DNA from 3 places in the Methylocystis iwaonis genome. Region 3 is predicted to be linked to each of the others. Evidence: predicted binding sites of a transcription regulator. Region 3 holds the regulator's gene; each other region holds the start of a gene.

The links. Region 3 encodes PhoB, which activates phosphate uptake and scavenging genes when phosphate is short. Its sites were predicted from a motif close to TGTCATNNANCTGTCAT; they were not measured.
Region 1: the regulator PhoB is predicted to act here: its motif matches at 4,821-4,837, upstream of QMG84_RS10885 (PstS family phosphate ABC transporter substrate-binding protein).
Region 2: the regulator PhoB is predicted to act here: its motif matches at 3,205-3,221, upstream of QMG84_RS13280 (OprO/OprP family phosphate-selective porin).

The regions. Positions count from the first base shown of each region.
Region 1 covers NZ_AP027142.1:2,244,000-2,250,317, reverse strand. Annotated here, with positions in the region: gene ung (uracil-DNA glycosylase) at 1-117, opposite strand, end outside; gene QMG84_RS10915 (HepT-like ribonuclease domain-containing protein) at 114-461, opposite strand; gene QMG84_RS10910 (nucleotidyltransferase family protein) at 461-757, opposite strand; gene tolB (Tol-Pal system beta propeller repeat protein TolB) at 789-2,090, opposite strand; gene QMG84_RS10900 (cell envelope biogenesis protein TolA) at 2,236-3,432, opposite strand; gene QMG84_RS10895 (ExbD/TolR family protein) at 3,440-3,889, opposite strand; gene tolQ (protein TolQ) at 3,893-4,633, opposite strand; gene QMG84_RS10885 (PstS family phosphate ABC transporter substrate-binding protein) at 4,890-5,867, shown strand; gene ybgC (tol-pal system-associated acyl-CoA thioesterase) at 6,089-6,318, opposite strand, start outside.
Region 2 covers NZ_AP027142.1:2,751,677-2,757,994, forward strand. Annotated here, with positions in the region: gene QMG84_RS13270 (DEAD/DEAH box helicase) at 1-151, opposite strand, end outside; gene QMG84_RS13275 (Fe2+-dependent dioxygenase) at 666-1,316, shown strand; gene QMG84_RS13280 (OprO/OprP family phosphate-selective porin) at 1,396-3,135, opposite strand; gene QMG84_RS13285 (hypothetical protein) at 3,762-3,890, opposite strand; gene QMG84_RS13290 (tetratricopeptide repeat protein) at 3,887-4,603, opposite strand; gene QMG84_RS13295 (porin) at 4,694-6,265, opposite strand.
Region 3 covers NZ_AP027142.1:32,092-38,409, reverse strand. Annotated here, with positions in the region: gene pstA (phosphate ABC transporter permease PstA) at 1-247, shown strand, start outside; gene pstB (phosphate ABC transporter ATP-binding protein PstB) at 244-1,026, shown strand; gene phoU (phosphate signaling complex protein PhoU) at 1,048-1,767, shown strand; gene phoB (phosphate regulon transcriptional regulator PhoB) at 1,760-2,509, shown strand; gene QMG84_RS00170 (GcrA family cell cycle regulator) at 2,544-3,089, opposite strand; gene QMG84_RS00165 (aspartate aminotransferase family protein) at 3,531-4,727, shown strand; gene argF (ornithine carbamoyltransferase) at 4,727-5,671, shown strand; gene QMG84_RS00155 (Hsp33 family molecular chaperone) at 5,671-6,318, shown strand, end outside.

The sequences.
Region 1 (6,318 bases), 1.5 Mb from region 3:
CGCGCAGGAAGCGTATTCGGTCCGAACGAATTCGCGAAGGTCGGTGAAATAGGCCTTCTCGAATTCAGTTGCGAGGTGTTTCTTCCAGCTTTCGTCGATGCGAACGGGCTTGGTCATGGAGCGCTGATATTCTGTTTGATCGCTTCGACGGCGGCTTTCAGGGGAGGCAGCTCGTCGCGCAGGACGTTCCAGATGATTTCATCTGAGATGGATTGGTATTCGTGCCTCAGCACATTGCCAATGGCGCGAATGGCCCGCCAACGGATGTGTGGTTGAGTGGAGGTTACTTCTTCGGGCAAGGCCCGGCTGGCCTCCGAAATGATTTCGATAGCTCGCTGAAGCGCGTGCCGCAGCAACCAATCAGCCTTGTAATCGTCGAGAGTCTTGTGCGCGGTTACCCGCTCGACGCCTGCGATCTCCTGCAAGATGTCGTCAATGACGTGAAGGATTTCTCGTCCCATCAAAAGACGCGCATGGCTGATTTCTCGATTTTCTCGCGCAAGCGCGGATGCAGTCCATCGCGCGTCGTCAGATCGACGCGGGCGTGCAACTCATCCTCGAGAAAATGCTTAATGTCCACAAGGTCCAGCGCGTTGAAGCGGCTTGATGGATCATAGTCGATGAAGAGGTCGAGATCGCTATCGGCGCCCGCCTCGTCGCGGGCCGTCGAACCGTAAAGATATAGGGAGATTGCACCTCGCGTTTTAATCGCGTCGGCGATCCTCCCAAGCTTCGCGATGGCCGTAGCTCTGTCCATGACGTCAATTCTACTGCAGACGCGAGCGATCTCAATCCTGCAACGGCCCCCACGCCGGATCGCTGGCGTAGTTCGGCGTCGGCACCAGCGCTTCCGAGCGGCCGAAAACGTCGACCATGTAAATCTTCGGCCCGCCCGCGCCGCCGCTTTCGCGGAAGAACATCAGGAACAGGCCGTTGGGCGCCCAGGTTGGCCCTTCGTTGTGGAAGCCCTCGGTCAGGATGCGCTCGCCTGAGCCGTCGGTCTTCATCACGCCGATCGAGAAATTGCCGCCGTTCTGCTTGGTGAAGGCGATGTAGTCGCCCTTGGGGCTCCACACCGGCGTCGAATAGCGGCCGCCGCCGAAGGAGATGCGCTTGGCCTCGCCGCCATGCGCGCCCATGACGTAGATCTGCTGCGAGCCGCCGCGGTCGCTTTCGAAACAGATGCGCGCGCCGTCCGGCGAATAGGAGGGCGCCGTGTCGATGGCGCTGGTGTCGGTGAGCCGCGTCGTGGTGCGCGAGCGCAGGTCCATCGTATAGAGATTGGTGGACGAGCCCTGCGACAGCGACATGATGATTTTCTGCCCGTCGGGCGAGAAGCGCGGCGAGAAGGTCATGCCGGGGAAATTGCCGACGACCTCACGCTGGCTGTTCTCGATATTCATCAAGAGAACCTTCGGCTCGCCCTCGTCGTTGAAGGCCATATAGGTGACGTCGAGCGAGGAGGGCGAGAAGCGCGGGGTGACGACGAGCTCGTCGCCGCGGGTCAGATAGCGCACATTGGCGCCGTCCTGATCCATCATGGCGAGGCGCTTGCGGCGCTTGTCCTTGGGGCCGCTCTCGTCGACGAAGACGATGCGCGTGTCGAAGAAGCCTTTCTCGCCGGTGATGCGGCTGAAGACCGCGTCCGAGAGAAGATGCGCGACGCGGCGTAGGTTGGAAGCTTCCGTCACATATTGCTGGCCGGCGACCTGCTCGCCCGTGGTGACGTCGAAGAGGCGGAACTCTGTCTTGAGGCGCCCATCGCCGGCGCGCACCGACCGGCCGGTGAGAACGAACTGAGCGTTGACCGTCTTATAGACAGCCAGGTCCGGCTGATCGGGCGAGCCAGCCTCGCCGACATTGGCGTCGACCGGCCGCAGGAAGACCGAGCGCTTGAAATTATTGGTTGCGACGGAAGTGATCGTGCGCGCGGCCTCGTCGCCGACGAAGGGCGCGACGGCGATATTGGTCGGCTGAAAGCCGCCGCCCTTGAGGTCGATGATGCGGCCGGCGCGCGCGGGCGCGAAAGGCGCGAGAGCGGCGCTGGCGAAGAGGCCGGCGGCGGCGCGGCGGGTGATGAGGCGGGTCATTTCGAGGGTCTCATGAGATGTAAAGGGCCCCTCCCACGCTCACGATCGGCAATAGCCGGAATCTTGAAGGAGGCGGCAATTTGCTCCCTCTCCCGCGAAGCGGGGGAGGGCTGGGGAGGGGGCATAATCAGCAGCGACGCGCGCATCAATTCGCATCCTGGAAGCGGATGGTCACTTCATGCAGCGCTTCCTCGTAATAAGGCATAAATTCCGCCGGAATCCGCATCGGGCTGCAGCGGCGCACGGCTTGTAGCGCCTGCTCGCCGCGCGCCTGCTCCACCGGATTGGCGGAAGGGTTCACCAGGCGCGGGCGGCCTTCCAGCGCGCCCTCGCGCGACAAGTGAAACTCCACCACTGGCGCAAAGGTGGCGCCGCCCAACGAGAGGCCCGAGGCCCAGCAGGGGTGGTAGTGATCGTGGATGTAAGAGGCGATGCGCGCCTCCATCGACGCCGACATTTTCGCCGCCGCTCCCTCCGGCGCGCCGAGCGACGCGGTCTTGATTTCCTTGCCCGTCGATTCCCGGCGCTGCGGCGCCTCCTTGCTCAGGAGATTGGCGATATTCGCGGCGTCGAATTTCGACTTGGGGGCGTTCTCGTCGCCCGACTTGGGCTTCGCGCCCTTGGCGCTCTTCTCCGCCGTTTCGCCTTCCGCGCTGTTCTGGGGCTTCGTCGGCTTTTCCTCGGCCTTCTTGCTTTGGAGCAGTTTCGCCACTTCGTCCGTCTTCAGCCGCGTTTCCTTCGGCTTCTCGGGCGCGGGCTTCGGCTCTTCCTTGGCTTCCTTCTCGGGCTTGGGGCGCACGGGGGGCTTTGGCTTCACGACCTCGGCGTCCTTGGGCTCATCCCGCTCCTTCTCCTCGGGCGCAGCGGCCTTCGGCTTGACGGGCGGCGTCGGCTTCGCTTCGGCGGGCTTTTCGACTGGCTTGGGCGGCTCGGGCTTTTTCTCGACCGGACGTTCCGGCGGCTCCGGCGCGGGCGGCAAAGCGGCGACGCGTTTGGGCGGCGTCGGCTCGGGCTTGTCGTCGGCGCCGGGATCGGGCAGGCGTTTCAAGGGCGGGGGAGGGGTCGGCACATTCTTCTTGGCTTCGGCGAGCGGCGGATGCGGCCTGGTCTCGCTCTCCTTGGCGACCTTGTCGACGCGCGGCGCGGGCTTTGGATCGCGCGGCGTCTTCTCGCCCTTCGTCACCTGCGTGAGCGCGTCGTCGGTGACGACCTCGACAGGGATCGTCTCCGGGGCGTCCTCGAATTTCCGCGCGTCCGAAAACAAGACGAGCGCCGCCACCAGCAGGCCGGCATGGGCCGCGGACGAGATGACGACGCCTGGCTCGGAGCGCGAAACTCTCATTCGAGCCTCACTTCTTCTCCTGCTCCGTCACCAGAGCGACTTTCTTGTAGCCCGCCGTGGTGACGAGCGACATGACCTCGGCCACGCGGCCGTAATTCACGGCCTTGGAGCCGCGCACATAGATGCGCTCGTCGAAGCCCTGCTTGGCAGCTTCTTTGAGCTTGTCGAGAAGCTGCGCCACTTCGACCGGCTGATCCATCAGGAAGATCTGGCCCTTGTCGTCTATGGCGATCGACACCGGCTTCTGGTCGATATTGAGCTGGCCGGCCTTGGTCTGCGGCAGATCGACGGCGACGCCGGTCGCGAGCAAGGGCGCGGCAACCATGAAGATAATGAGCAGCACCAGCATGACGTCGATGAACGGCGTCATGTTGATTTCGGCCATGGCGCCGTAGCGCGGCACGCCGCGGCGGCGCCTGCCGCCTTTGCGTCCGGGAGCGGAAACCGACGCGCCCATGGGTCAGGCCGCCCGGTCGCGGTTGGCCGCGTGCTGATCGATCTGGCGGGAGAGAATGGCCGAGAATTCATCGGCGAAGCTCTCCATGCGCGCCTGCGCCTTGGCGACGTCGCCCTGCATCTTATTGTAGGCGATGAGCGCCGGAATGGCGGCGAAAAGGCCGATGGCGGTGGCGAGCAACGCTTCCGCAATGCCCGGCGCCACGACGGCGAGGGAGGTGTTCTTGGAGGCGGCGATCGAGCGGAAGGAGGTCATGATGCCCCAGACCGTGCCGAAGAGGCCGACGAAGGGCCCGGCAGACGCGACCGTCGCCAGCACCAGCAGATTGGATTCGAGCTTCTCGACCTCGCGGGCGATGGAGACATCGAGCACTTTCTCGATGCGCGCCTGCAGGCCCATGAAGCTAGCGCTGGCGCCCGTCTGGAAGGAGCGCTTCCATTCCTTCATCGCTGCGACGAAGAGCGTCGCCATGCCGGTGGTCGGGCGCTCGGAGAGCTTGCCGTAGAGCTCCTCGAGCGAATTGCCGGACCAGAAGCTCTCCTCGAAACGATCCATCGCCCGGCGAAGGCGCGCAAAGAGCAGCGTCTTGTCGATGATGATCGCCCAGCACCAGACCGAGGCGAGGAGCAGGCCCACCATCACGAATTTCACGACGATATGCGCGCCCCAGAACATGCTCCAAATGGTGATGTCGGCGGCGGGGGCGGCGCCTGCGGCTGTCGCGGCGATGTCGGTTGGATTCATGATTTGTCCTTGAAGCGGAATGGCGCGCGCTTGCAGTATCAGCAGCGCCCCTTATTCCCCGCGATTCCGCCCTTTTCTGGGCCGCGGGTGCGGCGCACAACGATACTTACCGCGGAAGAATTAACAAGCGGTAAGGGTTAAAGAACCTTGAAAAATGGGTTCGGCGGCTCGTGGATTCCGCGCGCCTCGTCACGCGCGTGTCACATCATTGCTGAAATGTTTCTTCAGACCAATTCTAACCTTTCGAAGCATCGCCATGAAACTCCCTTTCCTTTCCGCCATCGTCGCCGCTTGCGCACTTTCCGCCAGCGCCGCTTTTTCGCTCGATCTGGAGCTCTCGCCCTATAAGCGTCTGCCGTCGCTTTCGGGAAAGCTGAAGTCGGTCGGCTCCGACACGATGCTCCATGAGATGGAGCTCTGGGCCGACGGGTTCAAAACCATTTACCCGGGCGTGCAAATCGAAATCGACGGCAAAGGCTCGAACACTGCGCCGCCGGCGCTGCTGTCGGGCGAGGCGCAGCTTGGCCCCATGTCCCGCCAAATGACAGTCGACGAGATCGACGCCTTCGAGGCGAAATTCGGATACAAGCCCACCGCCGTTTTGGTCGCCGTCGACGCTCTGGCGATCTATGTGCACAAGGATAATCCGATTACTTGCTTCGCCATGGAGGAGGTCGAGCGCATTTTTTCCGCCGATCCCAAAAATGGCGACGGGAAGAGCATTCACACCTGGGGAGAGCTGGGATTGACGGGCGAATGGGCGCGCAAACCCATCACAATGTACAGCCGCAATTCTCTTTCCGGCACGCATAAACTCTTCAAGCAGCAAGCGCTCGGCGGCGCCGATTTCAAGACCACCGTGCATATGGAGCCGGGTTCCGAGGCGGTCGTGAGCGCCGTGTCGGCGGACGCCGCGGCGATCGGCTACTCGGGCATTGGCTACAAGACCAGCGGCGTGCGCGCCGTTCCCGTGGCGCAAAGCCAGGGCAAGAAGTGCTACGACACCTCCTTCGAGAGCGCCTATACGCGCAAATATCCGCTCGCGCGCGGGCTCTATGTTTATTTGATGAAAGACCCAAAGGCGCCGATGGACACGCTCTCTGGCGAATTCGTCAAATATATTCTCTCGAAGGACGGCCAGACGCAGGCCAAGCGCGGGGGCTATTATCCGATAACGCGCAATATTCGCGAACACGAGCTGACGCGTTTGGGCCTTCTCGTTTCGGCGGAGTGATACTGATCCGCTTGATTGGTTCGCTGTCCCCGCCGGTCATTGCGCGGAGGCGGAGCCGACGAGGCAATCCAGGGCCGCATCGCAGCCCTGGATTGCTTCGCTTCGCTCGCAATGACGGGCTCTGAGTAAAGCCAGCGCTTTTGTGGGCTCTGGATTCCCCGGTCAGCTCGCCGGGACTGATTCAAGCCAAATTCGAGTCGCTCAAACGGAAATGCGACAGCTCAGCGGGCGAGCACGCTTTCGAATGTCGCTCTTACGTCCGGCGGCAAGCGTTTGGCGCGGCCGCTCTCGACGCAGACGACTTTGACGATCGCCGTCGCCAGCGTTTCCACGCCGCGAAGCACGCGCTGTTCCAGCGACAGCGAGGCGCCGCCGAGTTCGAGCACGCGCGTTTCGACCGACAGAGCGTCGTCCATCACCGCCGGCCGCAGGAATTCGAGCTGCATCGCCC
Region 2 (6,318 bases), 1.0 Mb from region 3:
CGGTGCCGGTCTGGGCAATTCCGAGAAGGTCGCGGCCCTGGAGCAGATAGGGAATGGACTGGGCCTGGATGGACGTCGGGGTCTCATAGCCTTCGCGGTTCAAGGCGCGAAGAAGAATCTCGGAAAGACCGAGATCGGCAAATTGGGTCACTGAGCGTCTTTCATAAGGGATTCGCAGCCGCGGCCGGAAAGCGGGCGCGGCGGTTTCGATCCGGAAAAAAGGGAGACTTGCCCCGCGTATCGGGCCGTCGATTGATGCGTGGGGAGGCTCGACAGCGGGCCCGACGCAACTGAGAGTGACGTCGGCTATACGCGGCTGGAGCGCCTCATGCTGCGGCGCAGCTTTCAATCTCGTATAAGAAGAAGCGCCGCTGGTCAATGGGCCCGTCTGACGCAGAGCAGCAATGCTTCAGAAACAGAGTCCAAGACGCCCCGGGTATAATTGCGTCGCGTCGGCCGGTCTCCATCCGCGGCCGACCCCCAGCGCCCGGCACGGCTCCGCCAGTTTGTGCCGGGCGCTCCCTTTCGATCATGCCTCCGCCAGCCATTCAGAAAGCCTGCGTCATCGCCTCCTCTCGGGCGCGGTCGTCTTTGCCGGGCCTGCGTCGTCGAGCGACCCGGAAGTAGCGCGATTAATTCGCTCGATCCACTCAAAGGATTTTCCCGTGCTGCTCATCGACAATTTCTTGGACCGGGACAGCGCCGAACGTCTGCGTAGGAAGATCGTCGATACGCCCTTCAATGCCGGCTCGTCGACGGCCACCGGCCTTGCGGCGCGCGTCAAAAACAATCTGCAAATGGACCGCGAGAAAGGTAGCAGGATTCTCGACGACATCGCTTCGAGGTTGATGACCCACGAAGAGGTAGAGCTTTACGCCATTCCCAAACGCATCGCCGCGATGAGCGTCAACCGCTACGACGTAGGGATGGAATACGGCAACCACACCGACGCGCCGATCATGAACAACTACAGGTGCGATCTCTCGTTCACCTTGTTTCTCGAAGATCACGCCAATTACGACGGCGGCGAATTGGTGCTAGAGCAAGAGCACGGTCTCTTGAAAGTCAAGCCCGCGATCGGCAGCCTGTTCCTCTATTCGACCGGGTTGATTCACCGCGTGACGCCAGTCACTCGGGGCAGCCGCCTCGCATGCGTCGGCTGGATCGAAAGCCGGGTGCGGGACGAACAGCGGCGCACGGTTCTCCGCGAGCTCAATGTCGTTCACCGCTCTTACGTCGCGCGACATGGACGTGACGAATTGGTCGACCTGCTGCTGAAGAACGCGGCAAGTCTCATGCGCATGTGGTGCGAATAGCGCAGAGCCACGGCCTCTTTTCCGCGCCCCGAAAAAACCGCCCCGCGCGAGGCGCGGGACGGTCTTCTTGCGCGAACTCTTACCAGTAGACCTGCGCGCGCGCCTCGAAGAGGTCGGGATGCGCGCCATTGTAGTAGAAGCCCTGACGGCCCGGCATCGGGGCGCCGACGATGTTGTAATCGTTGAGCGGCGCCGAGACGTGGAGAACATGCGTCCAGTTGAACTGGAGATGCACGCCCTTGTCCGGATACCAGTTGAAGCCCGTCGTGACGTTCTCCTGACGGCCGCCATAGACGCCGGAGTTGACGATTGCGGCGGTCGTGGCGGCGCTCGGCTGCACATAAGTCGTGTAGGCGAGCATATTCGCGAGGCCCGAACCGGAGTAAGGCCCGCTGTTCAGATTGACCGAGCTGTAGCGCCCGGCCAGGCTGAACGCGCCAAAGCCCCCCGCGCTCAAGGGGTTCTTGATTTTCGGCTCGAAGAAATTCGCGCCCGACTTATCGGAGGTGCTGTAGGCTTGGGCGCGCTCTTCGCCCGTCACCCAATACTGGCCGTAGATATAGTAGCCGCCAAAGTGAGAGCTCGACCCGCCCGGAGCGAACACGCCCGAGGCGCGAGCTTGCAGGATTTTGTTGTTGTCGCGCGTATAATCCGTTGCGATATATTCGGCCTGCATGTCGAACGGCCCATAGGCGCCCGCGAGCTCGAAGCCGTAGCTCGTGACATGCTTGGTGCAGTGCCCGGCCACCGCGCTGAACGGGATGCCCCCGAACAGGCCGCCGTTGGCGTAGGAGCCACAGGACATATCCGGCGTGCCCAGAAGGCCCTGGCCGAGCACGGTCGCCTCCGAGCGCAGGCGATTGCCGAGACGCAGAACTCGATCGTCGTTGGCGCCGGTGGCGTCGTTCGGGCTGTGGTAGCGGCCCGACACGCCAAAGTGCAGCAGATTGTGCTCGTCCTTGATCGGCGCATAAGTGAAGCGGCCAGCGACGTCGACATATTGGGCTCCGCCCGTGGAGACCCAGCCAGCGGCCTTCGGAATGCCCCATCTCGACGGCGTGTTCTGGCCCGGCGTGTAGGAGGCGTCTTCCATCGATGTGGAGAAGACGCCAATACGGCCGGTCCAGTTGTCGCCGTAACCGCCCACCGAAATGCCGAGGTGACGGTTCGGGGCGATGCCTTCCACCGCCATCGCGCGCTCGATGAACGTGCGGAATTTAGAAGAAGAGGTCGACTCGAGGCTGAAAGGCTCGAAGTGATTCCCGACCATCACGAAGAGCGGGTCCTTCGCGAAAGGAACCGACAGGGCCGGATGCTGGATGCCGAAATACACATCGCGCATTCCACCGAGCACTTGATTGTTGCCGGTGACCTGACCAGTGCCGGAGAAGTCGTACTGCAGTTTGTAGAACCAGACTTGGGCGGCCTTGCCTTCGACCTCGAGACGGATCTGGCGAACGCCGACCTGGTTCGAGAAGCCGTTCAACGGCTGGGAGATGCCGCCGCCGTCCACCATGATGCGGCCGCCAACCTTGAAGCTGTAAGCCTTGTCTTCGGTCTCGACGAAGAGACCGTTCTTGAAGCTTACGAACACCGGCGGCGGCGCGTGGACATCGCCTTTGTGCGAAAGGTTGGCGACGTTGGATTTGGCGGCGGCCGCGGCTTTGGCCTCCTTCGCTTCCTTACGCAGCTTGGCCATCTCCGCCTCCAGAGCTTTCATGCGCTTTTCGATCGACCCCGGGTCGGCGGCCCCGAAGGCTCCCGACGAGGATAGAAGCGCGCCGAGCGCTGCGCCGCAAACTGCATATTTCTTGATCATGTCCGAATTTCTCCAGCCCGCACTCCGATTGTGCCTATTTTTTAGGCTGAGGCATAGTCGATACATCCTATGACATATCCATGACATTCTAAGTATTAGCTGCGCTATAGATAGTTATTCACAAATATCGTTGCCATTTTGCAACACAGTTCGGACACATTTCTGAATATTTCTACATGGTGTCAACTAATAATATTACGACATACTTCCAGTGAATCTGAAACACGCCAGTCGTCACCTCGAAACATTACTGTATTTGAGAAACATATAATCGCTGATTGGCAATGCAAGAAATCTATTGGACATATGGCAGAAATATCAGCATCCCATTCTCAACCTCGCGCTTTGCGCAGTGGATGGGTCGCGGCGAAAGGAGCCGACGGTCTGATCCGCCCGCCTTGGGTCGAGCCCGCTGTCTAAAGGCGCGAAGAACGGGCAAAAAGCCTATCGCCGTAGGGGCGTGGTGGTGGACTTGGCTGAACGGGGCTGAAACAATCCTCGTCGATCAGCCTCTCGCAAGAAACCAGAGCTTGCGAGCGCTCCCGATAGCGAGAGATCGGGACCGAAGACGCTGTCGTCGAGATTCAGAGGGAGGCGCCTGGCGCGCGTTCAGCCGCTTCAATCGTTCAAAATTGGCGGCGGGAAAGAATCGCGCCGCGCCCGAAATAAAAGCCTAGAAAAAAACCACGACAAAAAAAGCCGCGCCGCCCTTTACGGCGCGGCTTTGCCGACGCGCCGTTCAGGCTCATCGTCAATCGCAATTCTTGAATTGCGATTCCTTGCACTTCTTGACCATCTCTTTGGCCTTGGCGAGATCCGGCTCAGAGAGGAGCTGCGAGGATAACTCCTGCATTTCCTTTTTCTGGTCGGGCGGCATGGACAAAGGTTCGAGGCCGATCGCGGTCCACATGTAACCGCGCAGCAGGTCACGATCCAAACCTTGACCCGCCACATACATGGTTCCGAGATTGACCTGCGATTCGGCGTCTCCCTGCTTCGCGGCGAGGCGCATCCATTTCGCGGCTTCCTTATAATCCTGCCCGACCCCGGAGCCGTCATAATACATGCTGGCGATATTTGCCTGCGCCGCCGCGACGCCCTTGCCCGCCGCGAGCAGGCTCCACTTCATCGCTTCCGCATAGTCCTGCTTCAGTATGTGGCCATCGAGATACATCGTGCCCAGATTGGCCTGAGCCGCCGCGTCACCCTTTTCGGCAGCCTGCCTGATCCACTTGATCGCTTCCTTGTGGTCGACCGGGACGCCCTTGCCCATAAGGTAGATCGGGCCGAGCTCGGACATCGCCCGCGCTTCGCCTTTCTCGGCCAGCGGTTTGAGGATTTTTACCGCAGCCGCGTAGTCGCCCTTGCTTGTCGCGGCGGTCACGTCCTCGTAAGCGTCGGCGCGAGCTGAACTAGCCGCGATTGTGGCGGCGAGCAGGATCAGGAATGAGCCAATGCGCTTTCGCATGCGAACCCTTTTTTCACGCTATAAAGAGATAGGAACGCCCCCGGAAAACCGGGGACGTTCCTTTTGTTTGTGGAGCGTATCGAATTTCGCTCAGTAGTTCCACTGAAGCTGCATGCGCAGCAAGTCGGCGTGGAACTGGCGGTAGGGCGCCGCGCCGGTGTTGGTGCGGTTCATATTCGAATAGACCGCCGTCACCTCGACCTCCGGCAGCGGCTGCCACTCGACGCCGACGTCCCATTCATAGGTGCGGGCCGACGGAGCGTTGGTTTCGGTCTTCCAGCCGCCGTTGAAATACTGCCACTTAAAGAAGGGGAAGAAGGTGCCGAGGCCGAACTCCTTGTCGTCATACTTATAGGTCGCCTCGACATAGCCGCCGTTCAGGCCGGCCGAGCGGATATAGGTCTGCGTCGGATCGAGAGCGGGGCCGCGGCCCCAGTTCCATTCGGCGCGCAGACCGAAGGGCTGGGGATAGATCACGCCGGTGACGGCGACGCGATCGTCCTTGACGCCCTGGCAGCCATTGACGCAGCTCCAGCCCCAGGCGTTCGCGCCGGGATAATTGCCGAGCACGAGATTCCGGGTGCCGTCGAAATAGCCGGGCGCATTGACGAAAGGCACGCCGGCGCCAGGGAAGCCGACAGGACGGTAGCCGGCCCAATTGGTGGCCATGCCGAGGGACGGGGTGATCGCGGACGTCGTCGGCATGTAGCGGCCGGTGTAGCCCTGGATCGAGGCTTCGACGATCTGACCGTTCGCGAAGACGTAAGGATAGGTGAAGCGGCCGACGATGTGGACGCCATTGTTCAGCTCGATGCGGTTCGCGCCCTGGCCGTTATAGACGCCCAAAGCGACCATGCCATAGTCGCCCGTGCCCTTGAGGTTGTTCCTCACAAGGTCGCGGAAGAGATGACGCATATGCTCGGGCGTATAGTAGAAGAAGATGCCGAGATCGCGCTCGTCCTTGCAGCAGCTATTGATCGCATCGGCGCGGTCCAGCGCGAGGCGGTTCTGCGACGACTGCATGTTTTCGAAGCCGTAGGGGATCTTCGACTGACCGACGCGGAAACGGAATTCCTTCTTCTCGTCGATCGAAATATCGGCGTAGGCGTCGCGCATCTGGGCGAAATTACCCGCCGAGTTGCCGTAGATGCCGATCTGGGGATTGTACAGGGCGTAGGAGGGGTTGGTCCCCGCCGTGAAGCTGTTGCTGAACGTGCCCGACGGCGCGGAGGCGAGGTCGAACTGAACGTAGAGATACAGATGGCTGGAGACGTCGCCGCTGACGATCAGGCGCGCGCGACGGAGCAGGAAGTTCCTGCGCGGGCCCACCGAGCGATCATGCGGGCTGTAGACATTGTTCCAATTGTCCGCGTTGATCGTGTCGTTGTAGCGCATCTGCGTGTAGCCGCGGATGCTGAGCTTCTCGTACCAGTGCTTCGGCGCCTCCGGCGCATGCGCCACAGCCGGCGCGGCATGTGCGCGCTGCGCTTCCGCCTTGGCGGCGCGTTTCGCGGCCGCCTCTTCGGATTCGAGCTTGTTGAGGCGCGCTTTCAACGCGCGGATTTCCGAAGCCGTGTCGGCCGCGGCCGGAGAGGCCGCCACCCCCGCGAAAAGACCGAACGCCGCGGCGGCAAATGCGGCCCGTCCAACACCAAGTTTCATAAGGAACCCCCTTCGTTAACTTCCGGGGGCGAGTGAAGCCGCCCGTCGATGAC
Region 3 (6,318 bases):
CGCGGTGGCGCGCGTCTCTGGCGAAACCGCGCCGCTGCTCTTCACCGCGCTCAACAACCAGTTCTGGAGCAGCGACCTCAACGCGCCGATGGCGAGCCTGCCGGTCGTCATCTTCCAGTTCGCCCTGTCCCCTTACAAAGATTGGCAGCAGCTTGCCTGGACGGGCGCCCTGTTGATCACCTTCGCCGTTCTCGCCCTGTCGATCACAGCCCGCGCGCTGAGCGCCGGCCGGAGAAAATCGAAATGAACGCCCTCGCTCAGGTGAACCAGTCCGCGACCAAGATCTCGGTTCGCAGCCTCGATTTCTACTACGGCGCCACCCGCGCGCTGAAATCCGTGTCCTTGTCGCTGCACACCCATAAGGTGACCGCCTTCATCGGCCCGTCGGGCTGCGGCAAATCCACGTTGCTGCGCGTGCTGAACCGGATGTACGACCTTTATCCGGGCCAGCGCGCGGAAGGCGAGGTGCTGCTCGACGGCGAGAACATCCTCGATCCGGCGATCGACCTCAACGCCTTGCGCGCCCGCGTCGGCATGATCTTCCAGAAGCCGACGCCCTTCCCGATGTCGATCTACGAGAACGTCGCCTTCGGCATCCGCCTCTACGAGAAATTGTCGCGCGCCGATATGGATGTCCGCGTCGAGGAGGCGCTGCGCGGCGCGGCGCTCTGGGACGAAGTCAAGGACAAGCTGCAGGCGAGCGGGCTCGGCCTTTCCGGCGGCCAGCAGCAGCGCCTGTGCATCGCCCGCAGCGTCGCCGTCCAACCCGAGGTCATGCTCTTCGACGAGCCCTGCTCCGCGCTGGACCCGATCTCGACGGCGAAGGTCGAAGAGCTGATCGAGGAGCTCTCGACGAGATACACGATCGCGATCGTGACCCATAATATGCAACAGGCGGTGCGCGTCTCCGACTACACCGCATTCATGTATCTGGGCGAGCTCATCGAATTCGGCGACACGGACGACGTCTTCAACCGGCCGAGAGAAAAGCGCACGCAGGATTACATCACCGGCCGCTTCGGCTGAAGCTCATTTAAGGAACGAGCGATGACCGACCATACCGTCAAGTCCTATGACCGCGACCTCGAGTCGCTGGGACGTCGCATCTCCGAGATGGGCGGCGTTGCCGAAAAAATGCTGGCCGAGGCGATGGACGCGCTGTCCAACCTCGACGTCGAACTGGCCAAGCGAGTCGTCGCAAGCGACGCGCGGCTCGACACGCTTCAGCGCGAGATCGAAGAAAGCGCCGTCATGACGATCGCGCGGCGGCAACCGCTGGCGATCGATCTGCGCGAATGCATCGCCGCGATCCGCATCTCCGGCGACATCGAACGGATCGGCGACCTCGCCAAGAACATCGCCAAGCGCACGCTCAAAATCGCCTCCGAGGCGCGTCTGCCGCGCGCCATCGTCGGCCTGAAGTCGATGCACGAAATCGCCGCCACGCAGCTCAAGGACGCGCTCGACGCCTATGCGCTGCGCGACGAGGAGCGCGCCCGCACCGTCTGGATGAACGACGCCGATCTCGACGCGCTGGAAGACTCGGTGTTTCGCGATCTTCTCACCTTCATGATGGAAGATCCGCGCAACATCTCCTTCTGCACGCATCTTCTGTTCTGCTCGAAGAATCTCGAGCGCATTGGCGATCACACGACCAACATCGCCGAGACTGTCGTCTATCTCGTGACAGGCGAATCCATGCCGCTCGAGCGCCCCAAGGCGCGGCCGGGCGTTCTGGGCGCAGGGGGCGACGCATCGCATGAGTGACGCGACCACCGCGCCGACCGGCGCCCGCGACGGCAAGAGCGACCGCGCCCCGAGGATTCTCGTCGTCGAGGACGAGGTCCCGCTCGCGACTCTGCTGGTTTATAATCTGGAGGCCGAAGGCTATCAGGTCGAGCACGTCGATAATGGCGACGAAGCCGAGCTGCGCATCGCGGAGTCGCCGCCCGACCTGATGCTGCTCGACTGGATGCTGCCGGGCGTCTCGGGCCTCGAAATCTGCCGGCGCCTGCGCGCGCGCGACACCGCCCGCGACATGCCGATCATCATGTTGACGGCGCGCGGCGAGGAGGCCGAGCGCGTGCGCGGGCTTTCTGTCGGCGCCGACGACTATGTGGTGAAGCCGTTCTCGACGCCGGAGCTGATGGCGCGCGTGCGCGCTTTGCTGCGCCGCGCCCGGCCGGAGCGCGTCGCCTCCAAGCTGACGCTGGGCGACATCGACCTCGACCGCGAGACGCGCCGCGTGCGCCGCTCGGGCCGGGAAATCCATCTGGGCCCGACCGAGTTCCGGCTGCTCGAATATTTCATGGAGAAGCCCGGCCGCGTCTTCACCCGCGCCCAGCTCCTCGACAGCGTCTGGGGCATGTCGGCGGAGATCGACGAGCGCACGGTCGACGTGCATGTCGGACGGCTTCGCAAGGCGCTCATCCGCGGCCGCGAAAAAGACCCGATCCGCACCGTGCGCGGCTCCGGCTATTCCTTCGACGAGACCTTCGGCCGGGAGTGACGTCGGCCGCAGCCGATCGCGCGCCCGCGCTTTATCAAGCGTAACGCGGCGCCCTGAGCTGATCGCGCGCGCGACGGCGATCCTGCGCCGGCTGATAGGCGATACGGGCGTGATGCGCGCAATAGGGCCCGCCGCCGATCGGGGATTTGCCGCCGCAAAAGCGGAACTCGGGCGACGTCGGATCGCCCATCGGCCAGCGGCACATCGACTCGCGCAGCTCCATGATCGTCACGCGCTCGGACATCGGGACGACGACGTCCGTATCCGGCGTCACGCGCGCCACCACGACCGTCTCGGGCGCGAAGGCGAGGGCGACATTGCCGTGCACGGCGTGCCCGCCGACGCGCGGCGCCGCCGCCACGGGGGCGGAAACCGCCGCCTGGCGCGACGCCGGCTTTGCGGCGCGGGGTCGCGGCGCGCTGGCCGTCTTGGCGCGCTCGGCGAGGCCAAGACGGTGAATCTTGCCGATCACCGCATTGCGCGTGATGCCGGGACCAAGCTCCGCTGCGACCTGACTCGCGCTGAGACCGTCGCTCCAAAGCTTACGCAACAGCTCGACGCGTTCATCGGTCCAAGACATTTTGACCTCCAAGCGGCCGGTTTGAGCGCGCAACCGGACAGAATCCACCCGCCCTCGCTGCGCCGGAGCGAACCAGCGGCGACGTCGCGCGCATCGAAACTCGAGGGACGCCAGGCGGAAACAACGCTACCGCGCCGGCGGGAAAAACTTAACAAAACCTTTGAATCACGGGCAAGAGTCGCTGGCAAGCCAAAGGGCGCGTTCTGCACAGCCTTTCTGAGCGCATTGTGCGCAGAGTGTTGCCGCGACGACTCACTCCGCGCCGGAGTTGGAACGAAAAAACGCCTCTGGCGCGCCAGCCAAGTTGGCTGCGACGTTAGGATTTGACCGAAACAGCGCGCCCGCATAAAATCGCCTTCTCAAACTGCCGCCCCGAAAGGGCGGCGCTTTGTTTTTTGGCCCGACCGCCAAACGGCGGATCTGTTGGCTTGGAGCATAATTTTGACATCTGCGCTCTATCCGACTTATGCGCGCGCCGACGTCGCCTTTACGCGGGGCGAAGGCGCATGGCTGTTCGCGGAGAATGGCGACCGCTACCTGGATTTCGCTTCAGGAGTCGCTGTGCTGTCGCTTGGCCATGACCATCCGCATCTCGTCGAAACACTCAAGGCCGCCGCTGAAAAGCCCTGGCACGTCTCCAATCTCTTCCGCATCCCCGAGGCCGAGCGTCTCGCGGAGCGCCTTGTCGCCGCCACTTTCGCCGAAACGGTCTTCTTCGTGAATTCCGGCGCCGAAGCCGTGGAATGCGCCATCAAAACCGCCCGCAAATATCATGCGGCGAATGGCCAGCCGGAACGCTACCGCCTGATTACCTTCGAGGGCGCCTTTCACGGGCGCACGCTCGCGACCATCGCCGCCGGCGGCAATCCGAAATATCTCGACGGCTTTGGCCCGCCGCTCGACGGCTTCGACCAAGTCCCCTTCGATGATCTCGCAGCCGTCGAAGCCGCCATCACCGAGGAAACCGCGGGCGTGCTGCTCGAACCCGTGCAAGGCGAGGGCGGTCTGCGCGTCTTCCCGCATGAGTTCCTGCGCAAGCTTCGCGCTTTGTGCGACGCGCGCGGCCTGCTGCTGGTGCTGGACGAAGTTCAATGCGGCGTCGGCCGCACCGGAAAATTCCTGGCCTGCGAGCACTCCGGCGTCACGCCCGATATTGTCGCGCTCGCCAAGGGGCTCGGCGGCGGCTTCCCGCTCGGCGCTTGCCTCGCCACGCGAGAGGCGGCCAAAGGCATGACGCTCGGCACGCATGGCTCGACCTTCGGCGGCAATCCGCTCGCGACCACAGTGGGCGCCGCCGTGCTGGACGTGGTTCTCGCCGAGGGCTTTCTGGCGCGCGTCGCCGCCTTGGGCGGCCATCTTCGCCAGCGCCTCGCCGAGCTGCACGACCGCCATCCGCGCGTGATCGAGGCCATTCGCGGCGAAGGGCTCATGTTCGGCGTCAAGACGCGCGTTCCCAATGGGGAATTCGCCGCCGCCGCGCGCGCGGAAGGGCTCCTCCTTCCCATCGCCGGAGACAATGTCGTTCGCCTGCTCCCGCCGCTCATTATCGACGAGAGCCATATATCGGAGGCATTTGACCGCCTCGATCGGGCCTGCGCGCGTTTCGCCGCGAAAGCCGAGCAATTGGGGGCGGCATGATGACCGCGCACACCATGACGCGGCCGCGTCATTTTCTGGATATCTGCGATCTTCCCGGCCCAGAGCTGCGCCAGATCCTCGAGCTTGCCAAAACCCTCAAAGCCAAGCGCGTGAAGGGCGTGCCGCCCGTAGAGCGCCCGCTCGCCGGCAAATATCTGGCGATGGTTTTCGACAAGCCGTCGACGCGCACGCGCGTCTCGTTCGATATCGCCATGCGCGATCTCGGCGGCGAGACGATCATGCTCACCGGCGGCGAGATGCAGCTCGGCCGCGGCGAGACCATCGCCGATACGGCGCGCGTGCTGTCGCGCTTCGTCGATGCGGTGATGATCCGCATTTTGTCGCATGAAGATTTGACCGAGCTTGCCCGCCACGCGAGCGTGCCAGTCATCAACGGGCTGACCAAGCTCTCGCATCCCTGCCAGATCATGGCCGATCTGCTGACCTTCGAGGAGCGCCTCGGCCGCATCGACGGCAGCACGGTCGCCTGGGTCGGCGACTCGAACAATGTGCTGGCGAGCTGGGTGCACGCCGCCGCGCGCTTCGGCTTTACCATCAATGTCGCGACCCCGCCCGAGCTCGCGCCGCCGCAAGCCCTCCTCGATTGGGCCAAGGCCAATGGCTGCGCGATGAACGTCACGGCCGACGCTTACGCTGCGGTCGCCGGCGCGCAGGCCGTCATCACGGATTGCTGGGTCTCCATGGGCGATGAAGACGAGGACTTCCGTCGCAGGGTTCTTGCGCCATATCAGGTCGACGCCAAACTCATGCGCGCCGCCGCCAAGGACGCCATCTTCATGCATTGTCTGCCGGCCCATCGCGGCGAGGAAGTGACAGACGAGGTCATGGACGGACCGCAATCGGTTGTTTTCGACGAGGCCGAGAACCGCCTCCACGCCCAGAAGGGCGTGCTCGCCTGGTGCCTCGCGCCGGGAATTTATTGATGCAGGAGGCGCCGAGCCGGCCGGTATCGAAAGAGGCGCGCGACGATCGCGTGACGCCTTTCGCCGTCGAGGCGCTCGATCTGCGCGGGCGTCTCGTGCGTCTCGGGCCGACGGTCGACGCGATCCTCGATCACTATGACTATCCGCCGCAGGTGGCGCGCCTGCTCGGCGAAGCCATCGCGCTTGCGGCCTTGCTCGGCTCGATCCTGGAGTCGCATGGCCGTTTCCAGTTGCAGACGCGCAGCGACGGCCCGGTCGATATGCTGGTCGTCGACTATGACGCGCCGGGCAAGCTGCGCGGCTTCGCCCGCTTCGACGCCGCGCGCCTCAGCGAGATCACCGACCCCGCGCCGGCGGCGCTGCTGGGGCGTGGGCATCTCGCCTTGACGATCGAACGAGAGGAAGACGCCGCGCGCTATCAGGGCGTTGTGCCGCTTGAAGGCGAGAGCCTGGCCGAGGCGGCGCACACTTATTTCCGCCAGTCCGAGCAAATTCCCTCTTTCGTGCGCCTCGCCGTCGCGGAAGTGGTGACGCCGCAGGGCCGAAGCTGGCGGGCGGGCGGATTATTGCTGCAATATCTGCCTGTGGCCGGCGCGCGCGTGCGCGATCTGGCGCCGGGCGACGCGCCCGACGATGGCGAGATTGCT